DNA from 4 places in the Embleya sp. NPDC005575 genome. Region 1 is predicted to be linked to each of the others. Evidence: riboswitches for the same ligand, from Rfam matches in the RefSeq annotation. Region 1 holds a riboswitch; each other region holds the start of a gene.
What was found. Region 1 has a riboswitch for thiamine pyrophosphate ahead of thiC (phosphomethylpyrimidine synthase ThiC). Riboswitches for the same ligand answer to the same signal wherever they lie in the genome.

Region 2: it holds a riboswitch for thiamine pyrophosphate, as region 1 does, so the genes downstream of both, ABZS54_RS32545 (GNAT family N-acetyltransferase) here and thiC (phosphomethylpyrimidine synthase ThiC) in region 1, are expected to answer to the same signal.
Region 3: it holds a riboswitch for thiamine pyrophosphate, as region 1 does, so the genes downstream of both, thiO (glycine oxidase ThiO) here and thiC (phosphomethylpyrimidine synthase ThiC) in region 1, are expected to answer to the same signal.
Region 4: it holds a riboswitch for thiamine pyrophosphate, as region 1 does, so the genes downstream of both, ABZS54_RS24775 (cytosine permease) here and thiC (phosphomethylpyrimidine synthase ThiC) in region 1, are expected to answer to the same signal.

Annotation. Positions count from the first base shown of each region.
Region 1 covers NZ_JBEXCV010000009.1:34,494-37,957, forward strand. The annotation lists partial or broken gene ABZS54_RS04990 (response regulator transcription factor) at 1-20, shown strand, start outside; gene thiC (phosphomethylpyrimidine synthase ThiC) at 72-1,853, opposite strand; TPP riboswitch at 1,845-1,953, opposite strand; gene ABZS54_RS05000 (hypothetical protein) at 2,005-2,205, opposite strand; gene tenA (thiaminase II) at 2,336-3,001, opposite strand; gene ABZS54_RS05010 (cupin domain-containing protein) at 3,131-3,448, opposite strand.
Region 2 covers NZ_JBEXCV010000135.1:2,125-5,588, forward strand. The annotation lists gene ABZS54_RS32535 (helix-turn-helix transcriptional regulator) at 1-713, shown strand, start outside; gene ABZS54_RS32540 (DUF397 domain-containing protein) at 697-912, shown strand; TPP riboswitch at 1,022-1,194, shown strand; gene ABZS54_RS32545 (GNAT family N-acetyltransferase) at 1,494-2,105, shown strand; gene ABZS54_RS32550 (SRPBCC family protein) at 2,308-2,796, shown strand; gene ABZS54_RS32555 (alpha/beta hydrolase) at 2,910-3,464, opposite strand, start outside.
Region 3 covers NZ_JBEXCV010000033.1:38,930-42,393, reverse strand. The annotation lists gene thiE (thiamine phosphate synthase) at 1-444, opposite strand, end outside; gene ABZS54_RS14320 (Rv2175c family DNA-binding protein) at 455-820, opposite strand; gene ABZS54_RS14315 (FAD-dependent oxidoreductase) at 890-2,074, opposite strand; TPP riboswitch at 2,189-2,301, shown strand; gene thiO (glycine oxidase ThiO) at 2,296-3,464, shown strand, end outside.
Region 4 covers NZ_JBEXCV010000079.1:28,104-31,567, reverse strand. The annotation lists gene ABZS54_RS24780 (hypothetical protein) at 1-422, shown strand, start outside; gene ABZS54_RS24775 (cytosine permease) at 511-1,878, opposite strand; TPP riboswitch at 1,874-2,014, opposite strand; gene ABZS54_RS24770 (CHAT domain-containing protein) at 2,076-3,278, opposite strand.

The DNA of each region.
Region 1 (3,464 bases):
GCCCGCCCGGACCGGCCTGACGACGTCCCGGGAACCACCGTGCCCCCGAGACGTCGTCCGGCACGCGAAGGTCAGTCGGCCAGCGGCAGATAAACCCGGTTGCCCGCGGCCGCGAACTCCGCCGACTTGGCCCGCATCCCGGCCTCGGCATCCACCTCGGTCGTCCCGACGGCAGCCCCGGCCCCGTCGCCGTGCTCGGCACGGATGCCGTGCGAAATCCGCATCGAACAAAACTTCGGCCCACACATCGAGCAGAAGTGGGCCGTCTTGGCCGGCTCCGCCGGAAGCGTGGCGTCGTGGTAGGCCCGCGCGGTGTCCGGGTCCATCGCCAGGTCGAACTGATCCTGCCAACGGAACTCGAAGCGGGCATCGGAGAGCGCGTCGTCCCACGCCTGCGCACCCGGGTGGCCCTTGGCGAGGTCCGCCGCGTGGGCCGCGATCCGGTAGGCGATCACGCCCGCCTTGACGTCGTCCCGGTCGGGCAGGCCCAGATGCTCCTTCGGCGTCACGTAGCACAGCATCGCGGTGCCCCACATGCCGATCATCGCCGCGCCGATCGCCGACGTGATGTGGTCGTATCCGGGGGCGACGTCCGTGGTCAACGGGCCGAGCGTATAGAACGGCGCCTCGTCGCAGATGCGTTGCTGGAGGTCGACGTTCTCCTTGATCTTGTGCATGGGCACATGGCCCGGGCCCTCGATCATCACCTGCACGTCCATCGACCGGGAGATCCGGCCCAGTTCGCCCAGCGTCTCCAACTCGGCGAACTGCGCCGCGTCGTTGGCGTCCGCGATGGATCCCGGACGCAGCCCGTCGCCGAGCGAGTAGGTCACGTCGTACGCGCGCAGGATCTCGGTCAGTTCGGCGAAGTGCGTGTAGAGGAAGTTCTCTTGATGGTGGGCCAGGCACCACGCCGCCATGATCGAGCCGCCCCGCGAGACGATCCCGGTCTTGCGCCGCGCGGTCAGCGGCACGTAGCGCAGCAACACGCCGGCATGCACCGTCATGTAGTCCACGCCCTGCTCGCACTGCTCGATCACGGTGTCCCGGTACAGCTCCCAGGTGAGTTCCTCGGGCTTGCCGTTCACCTTCTCCAGCGCCTGGTAGAGCGGCACCGTACCGATCGGGACCGGCGAGTTGCGCACGATCCACTCGCGTGTGGTGTGGATGTCCTTGCCGGTGGACAGGTCCATCACGGTGTCCGCACCCCACCGGATCGCCCACACCAGCTTGTCGGTCTCCTCCTCGATCGAGGAGGTCACCGCCGAGTTGCCGATGTTCGCGTTGACCTTGACCAGGAAGTTCTTGCCGATCACCATCGGCTCGATCTCGGGGTGGTTGATGTTCGCGGGCAACACCGCACGACCGGCGGCAATCTCGTCCCGGACCAGCTCGGGCGCCAAGCCCTCGCGGATCGCCACGAACTCCATCTCCGGGGTGACCAGCCCGCGTCGCGCGTAGGCGAGTTGGGTCACCGCCTCGGAACCGGACGCGCGCCTGGGTCGGGCCCCGGCACCCGGCACCGCGAATCCGGCCGGCGTCAGCGCGCCGATCCGGCCGTCGTAGCGGGCGGTGTCGCCGCGCTCCTCGATCCAGGCCTCCCGCAGCGCGGGCAGGCCGCGCCGCACATCCACCTCGAAGGCGGGGTCGGTGTACGGGCCCGAGGTGTCGTACAGGCGAACCGTCTCGCCGTTGGTCAGATGCACCGTGCGTACCGGAACGCGCAGGTCCTCGCGCGATCCGGCGACATAGCCGCGGTGGTGGGCGGGGGCAATCGGTCCGCTGGTGACCGTCCGTGCGGCGGCCGGGTCGGCCGTCGGGGCAGCGGGCAGCGAAGTGTTTTGCGAGGTCATGGAAAGGCTCCCTACGCCGGCATTACCCGGTCAGGTTCTGCGGTCGGCGCGGCCTCAGCGCCCTCTCAGCCCGGTGCCCCGAGCTCCCGTGTATCTCCGCGTGGTGCGCCCCCCACCCTGGCACACCGACCGCCGCACGACCAGCACCGGTTCAGCCGAGCGGGTCGCGCGGCCCGCGGCCGACCACCGCGGTGCGCGCGAGCACGACCATCCCGATCGTGACGCACAGCCCGACGACGCCTTTGACGATGAGCATCAGGAAGGCCGAGAACAGCCAGATCAGCAACCAGCACAGCAGGACCAGCACGAGCACCGGTCCGCCGATGCGTGCCCAGCGCGGCCATGTCTCCATCGTCCAACCCCCAGTCACGCGAACCCGCGAGACGTGCACACCCGGGAAGCACATTCCCCGGGAGGACACGCCGTACCCGGGTGGACCGGTTCCGGTCCGTCCGGGAACGATCCGGTCCGCCCGGACCCGCTCAGACCGGCCAGCGCTCGCCGCGCCACGCGGCGTCCCAGAACATCCACTCGTAGCGCGCCGTCGTGGTGAAGTGCTCAATCATCCGAGCCCGTTCGGTCGCCGAGAGGTCCTCGCCGATCCGGTCCACCAGGTCGAGCACCGCGCGCACCGTCGCCTGGAACTCCTCGGCGCCGTAGGTGGCGATCCAGCGCCCGTACAGCTCGTCGGGCGAGCCCTTGGCCAGCAGTGCGTCGCCCACTCGGGCGTAGATCCAGTAGCAGGGCAGCACCGCCGCCACACCCTCGGCGAACGAGCCGTTGTGCACCGTGGCGAGCAGATAGCTGACGTACGCCCGAGTGCTCGGCAACACCGGCTCGGTCGCGGTGGCGTCGGCCACCGAGCTGCCGAAGTCGACCATGAAGCCCTCGTGCAGCGAACGCTCGGCGGCGATCGCGCCGGCCGCGTCGCCCGCGAACTGCACGGTCGTTGCCTCGTCCGGCGCCTTGGCCGCACACACCGCCAGCGCCTTCGCGTAGTCGCGTAGGTAGTGCGAGTCCTGCACGACATAGTGCCGGAACGCCTCGCGCGGCAACGTGCCGTCGGTCAGTCCGTGGATGAACGGGTGGTCGAGGATCGCCGCGTAGACGTCCTCGATGGCAGCCCAGAGTTCGTCGCGCAGCGTCATCGGATGTACTCCCCGTCGTCGGATCCCGAGATCCGATCGCTGGATCCCCAGGTGCGATTGTCGTACATGCGTGCGGGCCGCCCACAGGTGTGCCCACCGCCGGCCGCCCCTCGCGCCCGGCCCTCGCCCTCAGCCCTCCGGTGGCGAGAAGAACACCAGGACCCGCAGCGCTTCGGTGATCCGGTGGAAGCGGTGTGGCACCTGCGCCGGTACGTACACGATGCTGCCGCGCGCCACGGCCGTGGACTCGTCGCCGACGGTGAGCGTGGCCCGGCCGCTGATCACCACATACGCCTCGTCCTGGTTGTGCGGCTTCTGGGTGTCGCTCTCGCCCGGCTCAAGCGCGTACAGGCCCATCGAGAAGTTCCGTTCGCTGAGAAATTTCAGGTACGCACCCTGCTCGAACGCGCGCTCCGCGTCCAGATCATCGAGCCGAAAGACCTTCATGTGACCAACTCCTTAC
Region 2 (3,464 bases), on a different contig from region 1:
CGAACATCGCCCACTTCGAATCGGGTAAGCGGCGGCCTCTGGTGGAGACCTCGAAGATGTTCGACGAGGTGTTCGACACCGGCGAGCACCTCCAGCGCCTCTGCGCGTTGGCCCGCCGGTCCGGGCACGCCGAATACTTCGCGGACGCGGCGGAGTTGGAGGAGCGCGCGCTGACGATCAGCGAGTACTCACCGATGCTGGTACCGGGCTTCCTGCAAACCGAGGCGTACGCACGCGCATTCACCAAGTCCGCTCGCCCCTTCACCGCCGAGGACGAAATCGAAGAACTCGTGCGAACGCGCATGGAGCGAGCGCGGCTGCTGGACAGGCAACGCCCTCCCAGAATCTGGGAGATCATCCACGAGGCTGCGCTGCACGTCGTCGTGGGGTCGCCCGAGATCATGCACGAACAATTGCTGGCCATCGTCGAGGCCGGCAGAAGTCGCCGCTACCTGGTGCAAGTGCAGCCGTTCACCGACGGCCCGCACCCGTTCATGACGGGCGTCGTCTCCTTGATGTCCTTCGCGGATGCCTCACCTGTCGTATACGTCGAGGGCGCTTACACGGGCCAGCTGATCGACGATCCGACCGTGGCCGGGAGCTATCAGAAGGCATACGATCTGGCCAGAGCGGCCGCGCTCTCGCCGACGGCTTCCCTGGTCCTGATCGAATCCGCAGCGAAGGGTTTCGCAACCGATGAGCATCGCACGTGACCTGAGCATGGCCCGCTGGCGCAAGTCCTCCTACACCAATGCTGATGGCGGTAACTGCGTCGAGGTAGCCGGCGGCCTGCCCGGCGTCGTCCCGGTCCGCGACAGCAGGGTCCCCGACAGCCCCATGCTGGTCTTCGCGAACGACGGCTGGTCGGCCTTGTTGTCCGACATCGGGCACAGCGCTCACACGGCCCACTGACAACGGTTGGGGTCCCGAGGCTCAATAGCCCCGGGACTCCAACCTCGTCCCACTTTCGGCCGACCCCTTGGCGAGGCTTTTGTCCAGGAGTATGGTGGTTAGTGGCCTACGGGGCGAGCGAGGGAGTTCGATCGATCAGTGGTTGGCCTTGGAGATGGGAGCTTCGGCTCAAGCCAAGGTCGGGTGGTCGGGCTGAGAGGCGTGAAGGTCGAATGGACCGGAACGCGACCCCTAGCACCTGATCCGGACAATGCCGGCGCAGGGAGCCCACCTCGTAGGTCCTTTTCGCGCGTACGTCCGCCCGGTCACCGGGCCCGACGAACGCGCGTTCGCTTGTCTTCACCGGAGTTGTAGTACTCGCGCCGGCCACCGCCAACCATCGTTTGCGTTGTGGCGAGCGAACCTTCCAGTGAGCCCCCACGCGCCGTCAGTCGATGGGGGTGGCGAGTTCGTACACGACCTCCAGGTACGCCGCGGCAACCGCGCTCAGACCGGTGCGCGGCCCGACGCGGACGGCGGGTAGTCCCGGACGGCGAACAATGGCATTGCCCGGTCGAGCGCGCGCCCACCACCCTGGGCACATGCAGCGAGACGCACGCGAAACCGACGACGCATCCGGGCCCCACCCCCTCCCCGACATCCACGTACGCGCCGCCGAACCGGCGGACGGACCCGCGCTGACCCGGATCGACCACGACACCTGGAGCACGCGGGTCACCCCTACGCCGCCCCTGCCGCCGGCACGCCCGTTCTTCGACCCCGACACCCCGCCGGCAAACGTGCTGGTCGCGTACGAGGGGTCGGAGGTACGCGGCTTCGTCAAGATACGTCCGTCCCGGATGGCCGCCAGTGGGCACGTCCAATACATCCACGGCTTCGCGGTGGATCCCGCCCATCAGGGCCGTGGCATCGGCGTCCTGCTGCTGACCGCCGCCCGCGCGGAGGCCGTTCGCCGCAGCGCCCGACGGATCACGCTGCACGTGCTGGGGACCAACTCCCGCGCGTGGCGGCTGTACGAGAAGTGCGGATACACGGTCGAGGGCATCGCCAAAGGCGAGTTCCTGCTCGACGGCCGCTACGTGGACTCGGTGTCGATGGCGCTGGAGCTGGAGCCGGCGGCGGCGCTCGACCCGGTGGGGAACACAGCGGAGGAGGGTGACGCCGGCACACCCCCGAGCGCGGATCGTCCGTAGGGCGAAGCCGGGGACGGGTGCCCGCCCGCTTCGGGGTGCGTGATCGGCCGATCGGACGACGTCCGCGTGGTTCCGTCGCGTCCTTCGGCGTGGCGTGCGCGCGGTGCCGGACTGCCGGGCCGAGCCGGCGGATAGTGGAACGAAGGCGATCCCCGGCACCGGTCGCGCCCGCGTCCGCTGCCGCACCCTTGGGAGAAACCCCGTGTCCGATATCCAGTTCACCTACGTCATGTACATCCGCACCACCCCCGAGGAGTTGTGGCGCGCACTGACCGACCGGGCCGAGATCAGCCGCTACTTCGACGGCTCGGGACCGGAATCGGACTGGCAGGTCGGCTCGCCGGTCCGCTGGTGGATGTCACCGCGGACGGCACCGCGTGACGCCGGCCAGGTGGTGCTGGCGGCCGAACCGCCTCGTCGACTGGCGTACACGTGGCACAACTACGAGCCCGAGATCGGTGAGATGTTCGGCTGGAGCGCGGAACAACTCGCCGAACACCGCCGTGAGCCGATCTCCCGGGTCTCCTTCGACCTGGTACCGCTGGGCGAGGTGGTCGCGCTGCGCGTCCTGCACGAGGGCTTCGCGCCGGATTCCGAGATACTCAAGAGCATCCGCGAGGGCTGGCCGATGATCCTGTCCAACCTCAAGACGGTGCTGGAAACCGGCGAGACCCTACGCTTCGGCGCCTAGCACCGGTCGGCGAATACGGAGATGTCCGTGTCGGCGGGAGGAATTCGGGGCGCCGATCGCGGCCCGAGGCGTGAGGGGTGAGTGAACGTCGCGGCGCGGGAGAAGTCGACCGGTCAGTGGGCGGGGTCGCGGGGGTGGACCGGGTCGGCGACCTTGGCGGGCGTGCGCAGGAAGGACCTGGTCACCTCGGTGAAGGCTTGGGGCTCGGCGGCGTGGATCAGGTGGCCGGCCGGGATGGTGACCACCCGGGCGTCGGAAAGACGGCGGGTCCACTCGGTGACACGGTCCTGCGGAATATGGCTCGCCGAGCCGCCGGCAACGACGAGGGTGGGGGCGGTGATTCGGGCCAGGCGCTCCCACCACACGGGATCGGGAGTGTCGACCTGCTTGCGGACGGCGACGACCATGTCCCAGTCGAAGCCGAGTTCGCCCTCGGGCCGCGTCGGCGGGATCGGGTCGCGCGGCAGCGGTACGGAGACGTCCTCGAGCACCAACCGTCCCACCCGTTCCGGGTGTTCCTGCGCGAACACGTAGGCCACCACGCCGCCCAACGAGTGCCCGATCAGGTCCACCCGATCGAGGCCGAGTGCGTCGAGGAAGCCGACCAGGTCGTCCCGCATCAATTCGATGGAGTAGTCCCCGGGCCAATCGCTGCGCCCGTGCCCGCG
Region 3 (3,464 bases), on a different contig from region 1:
CGCGGGTCGACCCGGCTTGGTCGGGGTCGGCCAGACCGGCCCGGTGCAGAAGTAGTCCACCCCGGGCTCGACGATCGCCGCGTCCACCTCGGCCTCGGCGTGCGTGGATCGGCCGATCAGCACGTCGCCGCCGACGATCGCGCGCGCCGCCGGGACCGGCAGGTCGTCCTGGCCCAGGTGCAGTACGTCGGGGCCGATCGTGTGCGCGACGTCCGCGCGGTCGTTGACCGCGAGCAGCGTGCCGTGCCGGCGGCAGGCGTCCGCGAACACCTCCAGGTATGCGAGTTCGGGGCGGGCCTCCAAGCCCTTCTGCCGCAGCTGCACGATGTCCACGCCCGCGCCCAGCACCGCGTCCAGGAACGCGGGCAGGTCGCCCTGGCGCTCCCGGGCGTCGGTGCACAGGTACAGACGGGCGGCGGCCAACCGTTCCTGACGGCTCGTCATCCGCGCGGCCTCAGATCGCCAGTGCCTGGGCGCGGCGACGCACCTCGGTCATCCGGTTCTCCTGCAGCGCCTGCACCGGCGTGCCCGGGAGCGTGTCGTCCGGAGTGAACAGCCACTCCAGCGCCTCCTCGTCGGTGAAGCCCGAGTCCGCGAGCAGGGTCAGCGTGCCGACCAGGCCCTTGACGATGTTGCCGCCCTGGAAGAAGTCGGCGGGCACCTGAAGGGCCCGGTGCTCGCCGCGGCGCACGGCCAGGAACTTGCGCTCCTTGAGCTGCTGGCGGACCTTCAGGATGTCCACGCCGAGGATCTCGGCGATGTCGGGGAGTGTCACCCAGGCGGGGACGAGGGCTTCTGTTTTGGCGTCGATCTCGCTCACCCGGCCAAGTTTAGGTTCCGCATCCGGTGCCGGCCGCCGGCGCCCGGAGGTGGGGCGGGCGAGTGGTGGTCAGCGCGCGACCGACTTGAGCGGGTTCTCCGGGTCGACGAACCGCTCCCGATCCACCGGGGTGCCCAGTTGCACGAGCTTGCGGCCCTGGGCCAGGTCGCGCGGCCGGCCCACGGCGAGCAGCGCCACCAGCCGGTCGTCGGCGAACCAGCCCGCGGTCCACTTGCCGTCCTCGTCCGCGCCCCGGAAGACCAGTTCGTCGCTCCCGCCGTGCCGGCCCACGTACTGGACCATCCGGCCGAACTGGTCGGACCAGAAGTAGGGGACCGGGTCGTACGCCTGGTCGCCGCCGAGCAGGTTGGCCACCAGCACGCGCGGTGCCTGGAGCGCGTTGTCCCAGTGCTCGACGTTCATCCGGGTGCCGTACCGGGCGGACGGGAAGTCCACGCAGTCGCCGACCGCGTACACCCCGGGCACCGAGGTGGCCAGGTGCTCGTCCACCTCGACGAAGCCGCGCTCGTTGCGGACCACGTCGGAGCCCGCCAGCCACTCGGTTGCCGGGCGCACCCCGATGCCGACCACGACCGCGTCGGCGGGCAGCCGTCGGCCGTCGGTCAGGTGCACCGCGCCCGCCTCCAGGCGGTCCACCCGCGCGCCCAGCAGCAGTTCCACGCCGGCCTCGGCGTACCACGGCACGAACCGCTCACCGACGGCGTTCGGGAAGGGTCCGGCGAGCGGGGTGTGCAGGGCCTCGACCACGGTGGTCGGGCAGCCGGCCGCGGCCGCGGCGGTGGCCACCTCGGCGCCGACCCAGCCCGCGCCGACGATCACCACGTGCGCGCCGGGCACCAGTGCGGCGCGCAGCGCGCGGGCGTCGTCGATGGTGCGCAGCACGTGCACGCCGGGAACCTCGGCCGCGCCGGGCAGGTCGAGCACACGCGAGCCGGTCGCGATCACCAATCGATCGAAGGCGATCGGCCCCGCGTCGGTGTCCACCGCGCCCGGGCGCAGTCCGGTCGCGGTCCGGCCGAACAGCACCTCGGTCTCCAGTGCGGCCCAGTCCGCCTCGAAGGAGGTGTCGTCGGTCTTGCCGGCGAGCACCTCCTTCGACAGCGGCGGGCGGTCGTACGGCGCGTGCGCCTCGGCCCCGAGCAGGGTGACGCGACCGGTGTACCCCTGGTCCCGCAGCGCCACCACGGTTTGCAGGCCGGCCATGCCGGCACCCACGACGAGCACGTTGTCCATGCAGGGCACCCTATGACGCGACTCGGCGCCGCCGACGAGCAGGGTCTTGACTCAGTCAAGGACATCTCGGCGCACTCGGGCGCCCCCGGGACACCCGAAACCGGTGTCGTAGTGTGGAGAGGTCACGGGAGCCCGGTGAGACCGGGCTGAGAGGGGGGCTGCGAGCCCCCGACCGTCCGAACCTGATCCGGGTCATACCGGCGAAGGGAGTTCCTCTCACCATGTCGAGCCCCACCATGTCCGAGCACCCCACCGACGTCGTCGTGGTCGGCGCGGGAGTCGTCGGACTGTCTGTCGCCTGGCGCGCGCGCACCCGGTACGGGCTCACGGTCACCGTCGTCGATCCGGCCCCGGGCCGGGGTGCCTCGCACGCCGCGGCCGGCATGCTCACCCCCGTCTCCGAACTCCAGTACGGCGAGGAGAGCCTGCTCCGGCTGAGTATCGAATCGGCGCGGCGCTACCCCGAGTTCGCGGCCGAACTGACCGAGGCCGCGGACCTGCCCTCGGGTTACCACGCATGCGGCACGATCGCGGTCGCGCTGGACGCGGACGACCGGGCCGTACTCAAGGACCTGCACGCCTATCAGCAGCGGCTCGGTTTGCAGTCGTCGTGGCTGACCAGCCGCGAGTGCCGTCGGCTCGAACCGATGTTGTCCCCGGCGATCACCGGCGGCCTGCACGTCGAGGACGACCACCAGATCGACAACCGCCGGCTGGTCGCGGCACTGCTCGTGGCCTGCGCGCGGGCCGGCGTCGTCTTCGTGCGCGAGAGCGTCGAGCGGATCCTGGTCGCCGGCGAGCGCGCGCACGGCGTGCGAACGGCCGGCGGACGCGACCTGATCGCCGATCAGGTGCTGCTCGCGGCGGGCTGCCGCTCGGCGCTCGTCCCGGGCCTGCCCCCCGAGGCGATCCCGCCGGTGCGGCCGGTCAAGGGCGAGATCCTGCGACTGAAGGTGCCGCCGGCGCTGCTGCCGCTGCTGTCCCGCAACGTCCGGGGCGTGGTCAAGGGCGGCAGCATGTACCTGGTCCCGCGCGCGGACGGCGAACTGGTGATCGGCGCGACCGAGCACGAACTCGGCCACGACACCGAGGTGACCGCGGGCGGCGTGTACGAACTCCTGCGCGACGCGCACGAACTCGTCCCCGGCATCACCGAGCTGCCGCTGGTCGAGACGCTCGCCGGGCTGCGCCCCGGCAGCCCGGACAACGCGCCGATCATTGGCCGCTCCGCGCTGCCCGGCCTGGTGGTGGCGACCGGCCACTACCGGCACGGCATCCTGCTCACCCCGATCACCGCCGACACCGTGGCCGAGGTCCTCGCACACGGCACCACCCCCGAACTCGTCGCGCCCTTCGGGCCCGACCGCTTCGCGACCGCCGCCCGGAAGGT
Region 4 (3,464 bases), on a different contig from region 1:
TCCACTTCGCCCCGGGAGGCCGAGCCACGCTCGGCGACCTGGCCCGGATCATCGCCGCCGCGACCACCGACCGGGTGCTGATTCGCGGCCGGCGCGCCGCGGAGGTCACCGAGTACCGCCGGGACGCCGACGAGGGCGTCGACGTCTTCACGGTCCGTGTGCGCGAAGGCGTCGGCGGTACCGCGATACACCTCGACCCAGCCGAACAACTCGCCGCCGGCCGCGCGTTCGTGGCCCTGGTGCACGGCGACGTCCCGATCGCCGGTTCGGGCACCCTGTACCGCCTCTACCCGGGCCCCTCCGATACCGCACCCGTCGACATGCGCCGCTGGTCGGCCCCGGATCTTGTCTCGGCCTTCGGCCCGACGGATCAGGGCGTGTCCCGGACGTCCGGCAGCGGGACCGTGGTGAAGCTGCCCTGATCGGCGGAGCGGACCAGTACCGGCAGGTTCCGCGGGTGGATCACGGCCGCGTCGGGAGGAGGCACCCGACCGACGCGGCCGGTCCACCTCAACGCGCCGCGACCGCCCGCCGCCGGTCCCACGCGACCGCGAGATACGCGGTCGCGCCCGCGAGCGCGAACGAGAACAGTGAGGCCGAGGTCCACACCTGCGCGTGGATGTGCAGCGCGTCCTGGATGTTGCCCCAGAACGTCGCCCACCACTCGACCGAACCCGGGTTGATCAGCTGGTACATGCAAAAGCCCAGCGCCCACGGCGCGATCATCACCGCGCGGGCCGGCGCGTGGTCGCCCAGGTCCCAGCCGGACCGACCGCGCCCGGCGAACAGGTCCACCGCGAGTACGCCCAGCAGCGGGATGAAGATCGAGCCGATCAGCGACAGGAAGCTCGCGTAGGTGTCGAAGTCGTTCACCATCAGCGCGAACGCGGTGACCAGCGCGCCCACGCCCAGGCAGAGCACCCGGCGGTCCACACGCGGTGCGAGGTTCTGGATGGACATCGCGGTGCTGTAGACGTTGGCGAAGCTCTGGTCCACCTCGCGCACGACCAGGACGGCGAAGAACACCCACCCGGCGGTGACGCCCAGGAACGAGTCGAAGATCTTGTCCGGGTCGCCGCCCACCTGGGCGAGGGCGACCAGGCCGAGCAGGTAGCACCAGATGCTGGTGATCGAGAAGCCGCTCAACGCGGCCCAGAACGCGGGCTTGGTGCCGCGCGAGTGGCGGGTGTAGTCGGACGCGAGCGGGACCCAGGAGACCGCGACCGCGAGCGCCGCGTCCATCGCCGGGAAGAACCCGGACCACGAACCCTCGGTCATCGGCGGCAGGCCCTCGCGCCACAGCTGGATCGAGAAGTAGAGCATCGCGATGCCCACCGCGATCGTCACGTAGCGGCGCAGGATCCGCAGCATGCCCAACGGGCGCAGCGTCATCGCCGTGGTGACCGTGCCGGCGGCGACGATGTACAACCAGTGCGGGCCGTCGCCGTCGGTCATCGCCTCGATGCCGATCGAGATCACCAGCAGCTCGAAGGTGCCCCAGCCGATGCACTGGACGATGTTGAACACCGTCGGGACGTACGAGATCTTCGTGCCGAACAGGCCGCGCAGCACGGTCATCGCGGGCGCACCGCTGCGGGCGCCGGGGATGCCGGCGACCGCGACCATGAGCGTGCCGATCAGCGTGCCGCCGACGGCCGCGACGATCGCGGCGACCATCGACAGTTGCGGATAGCCGACCGGGGCCAGCACGTACAGGGCGCCGGAGAAGCCGAGCAGGCTCACGCCGAGGTTGGCCCAGAACGCCGCCTGGTCGCGGAATCCCAGGGTGCGGGGCGGTGCGGTATCCAGGATCAGGGGTGCCTCGGCGCCGGCGTGCGGCACCTCGGGGCGTGCGTCGTCGATGACTGGAGCCGACATGGCTCTACCTGCTCTCCCTACGCCGGCATTACCCGGTCAGGTTCAAGCGGTCGGTGGCCCCGGGCGCGCCGGCTCGACGCCGACACCCCATGCCGCCCTCTCAGCCCGGTTGGTCCGAGCTCCCGCGATGGCGTGGCGAACAGTACGCGCCTCGCGGGTCGCTTGGGAAGGCGGGGTGGGGAAACGCACGCTCGCGCTCAGCATCCCGAGTGGGTGAATCCCGCCCAGCCGGTCAGGTCGTCCGGCACGATCGCGCGGGCCCGGGCGGCCAGTTCGACCGGCATCGCGGCCGGGATGCCGCGCTTGGGGTCGCGCAGCCACAGCTGCGCGATGCGGACGGCCTGGGCCGGGGACAGGTCACGGCGGTCGAGGTAGTGGTGGGCCATGTACAGCACCAGCGCGGTAGTCGTGTCGTCCACCGGCCACAGCGTCGACACCACCGTGTGGGAGCCGGCCGTCAGGTACTCGGCGACCACCCGCCAGGTCTCGTCGTGACCGCCGGCCGGCGCGAAAGCGATCGGGTCGCCGGCGGCCCGGCCGATCTCGATCGGGTACCGCCGGGCCGGCACGCTCACCGGCCGCGCGGCGACCTCGCACAGCAAGCGCGGCGCGCCGATGTAGGAGATCTGCGCGTCCTGGAGCGCATGCCGACGGCGGCCGTCGACGAGCGCCCAGGCCGCATGCCATGGCACCATGCCGAACGGTCCGGCGGGCAGCAGGACCAGGGACGGTGCGCGGCCGAACGAGCCGGGCAGCGCGGTCAGTACCGGTTCCATCACCGCGGTCCAGGCCCATTCGCACAGCGCGTCGAGCATGTCGGCCCAGTTCTCCCGGTCGCCCTCGGCCAGGTCCAGGCCGTAGTCGAGCTCGGGCAGGTCGAGCACCCGTGTCGTGCCGTCGGCGCCGCTCAGCACCGCGGCTCCCGGTACGAGTTGCACCAGCGCATCGGTGCCGAGTCGGCCGAGAGCGGCGGCGATCTCACCGGCCGACGGCGGGTGGAGGAGGGTGCGCCACGGCGTGCCGCGCGGGTCGAGGCCGATCCGGGCCGCGGCCACCTGCGCGGCGGCCCGGAGCAGGTGGGCATCCGCCGGTGCGGCCCGGTGCGCGCGCCGGAAGCAGATCCGCGCCTGGTCCCAGGCCCGCCGATCACCGGTCGGTGCCGCGCTCGCGGCGTACCCGATGCCCGCCGCGTAGGCGAATTCCGGCCAGCGCGTATCGGCCCCGTCCAGCGCGCCGAGCGCGTCGGTCAGCAACTCGATCGCCTCCGCGAACAACTCGCGCACGGTGTCCGGACCCTCGTCCGTCGACTGCGCGCTCAGCGCCTCGGCACACCGAGCCCGACCGCGCTCGCCCCGTTCCCACGCCCGCCGCGTCTCCGCGTCGACGTCCTCCACGCTCACCCCCGCTTGCCCCCGCCGGCCGGCACCACGGTACCGGGGCGGGGAGCGGCACTCACCGATGCCGCGGTCGAGAAACCCCCGAGCCCGCCCCGGCTCCACCCCTCGTCGCGACCGTCGTCGTCGCCACCCCGCCGACAAAACCTCGCGCGGTGGAGTGCCTCGTGCCTCTTCCGTCCTGATTTACCG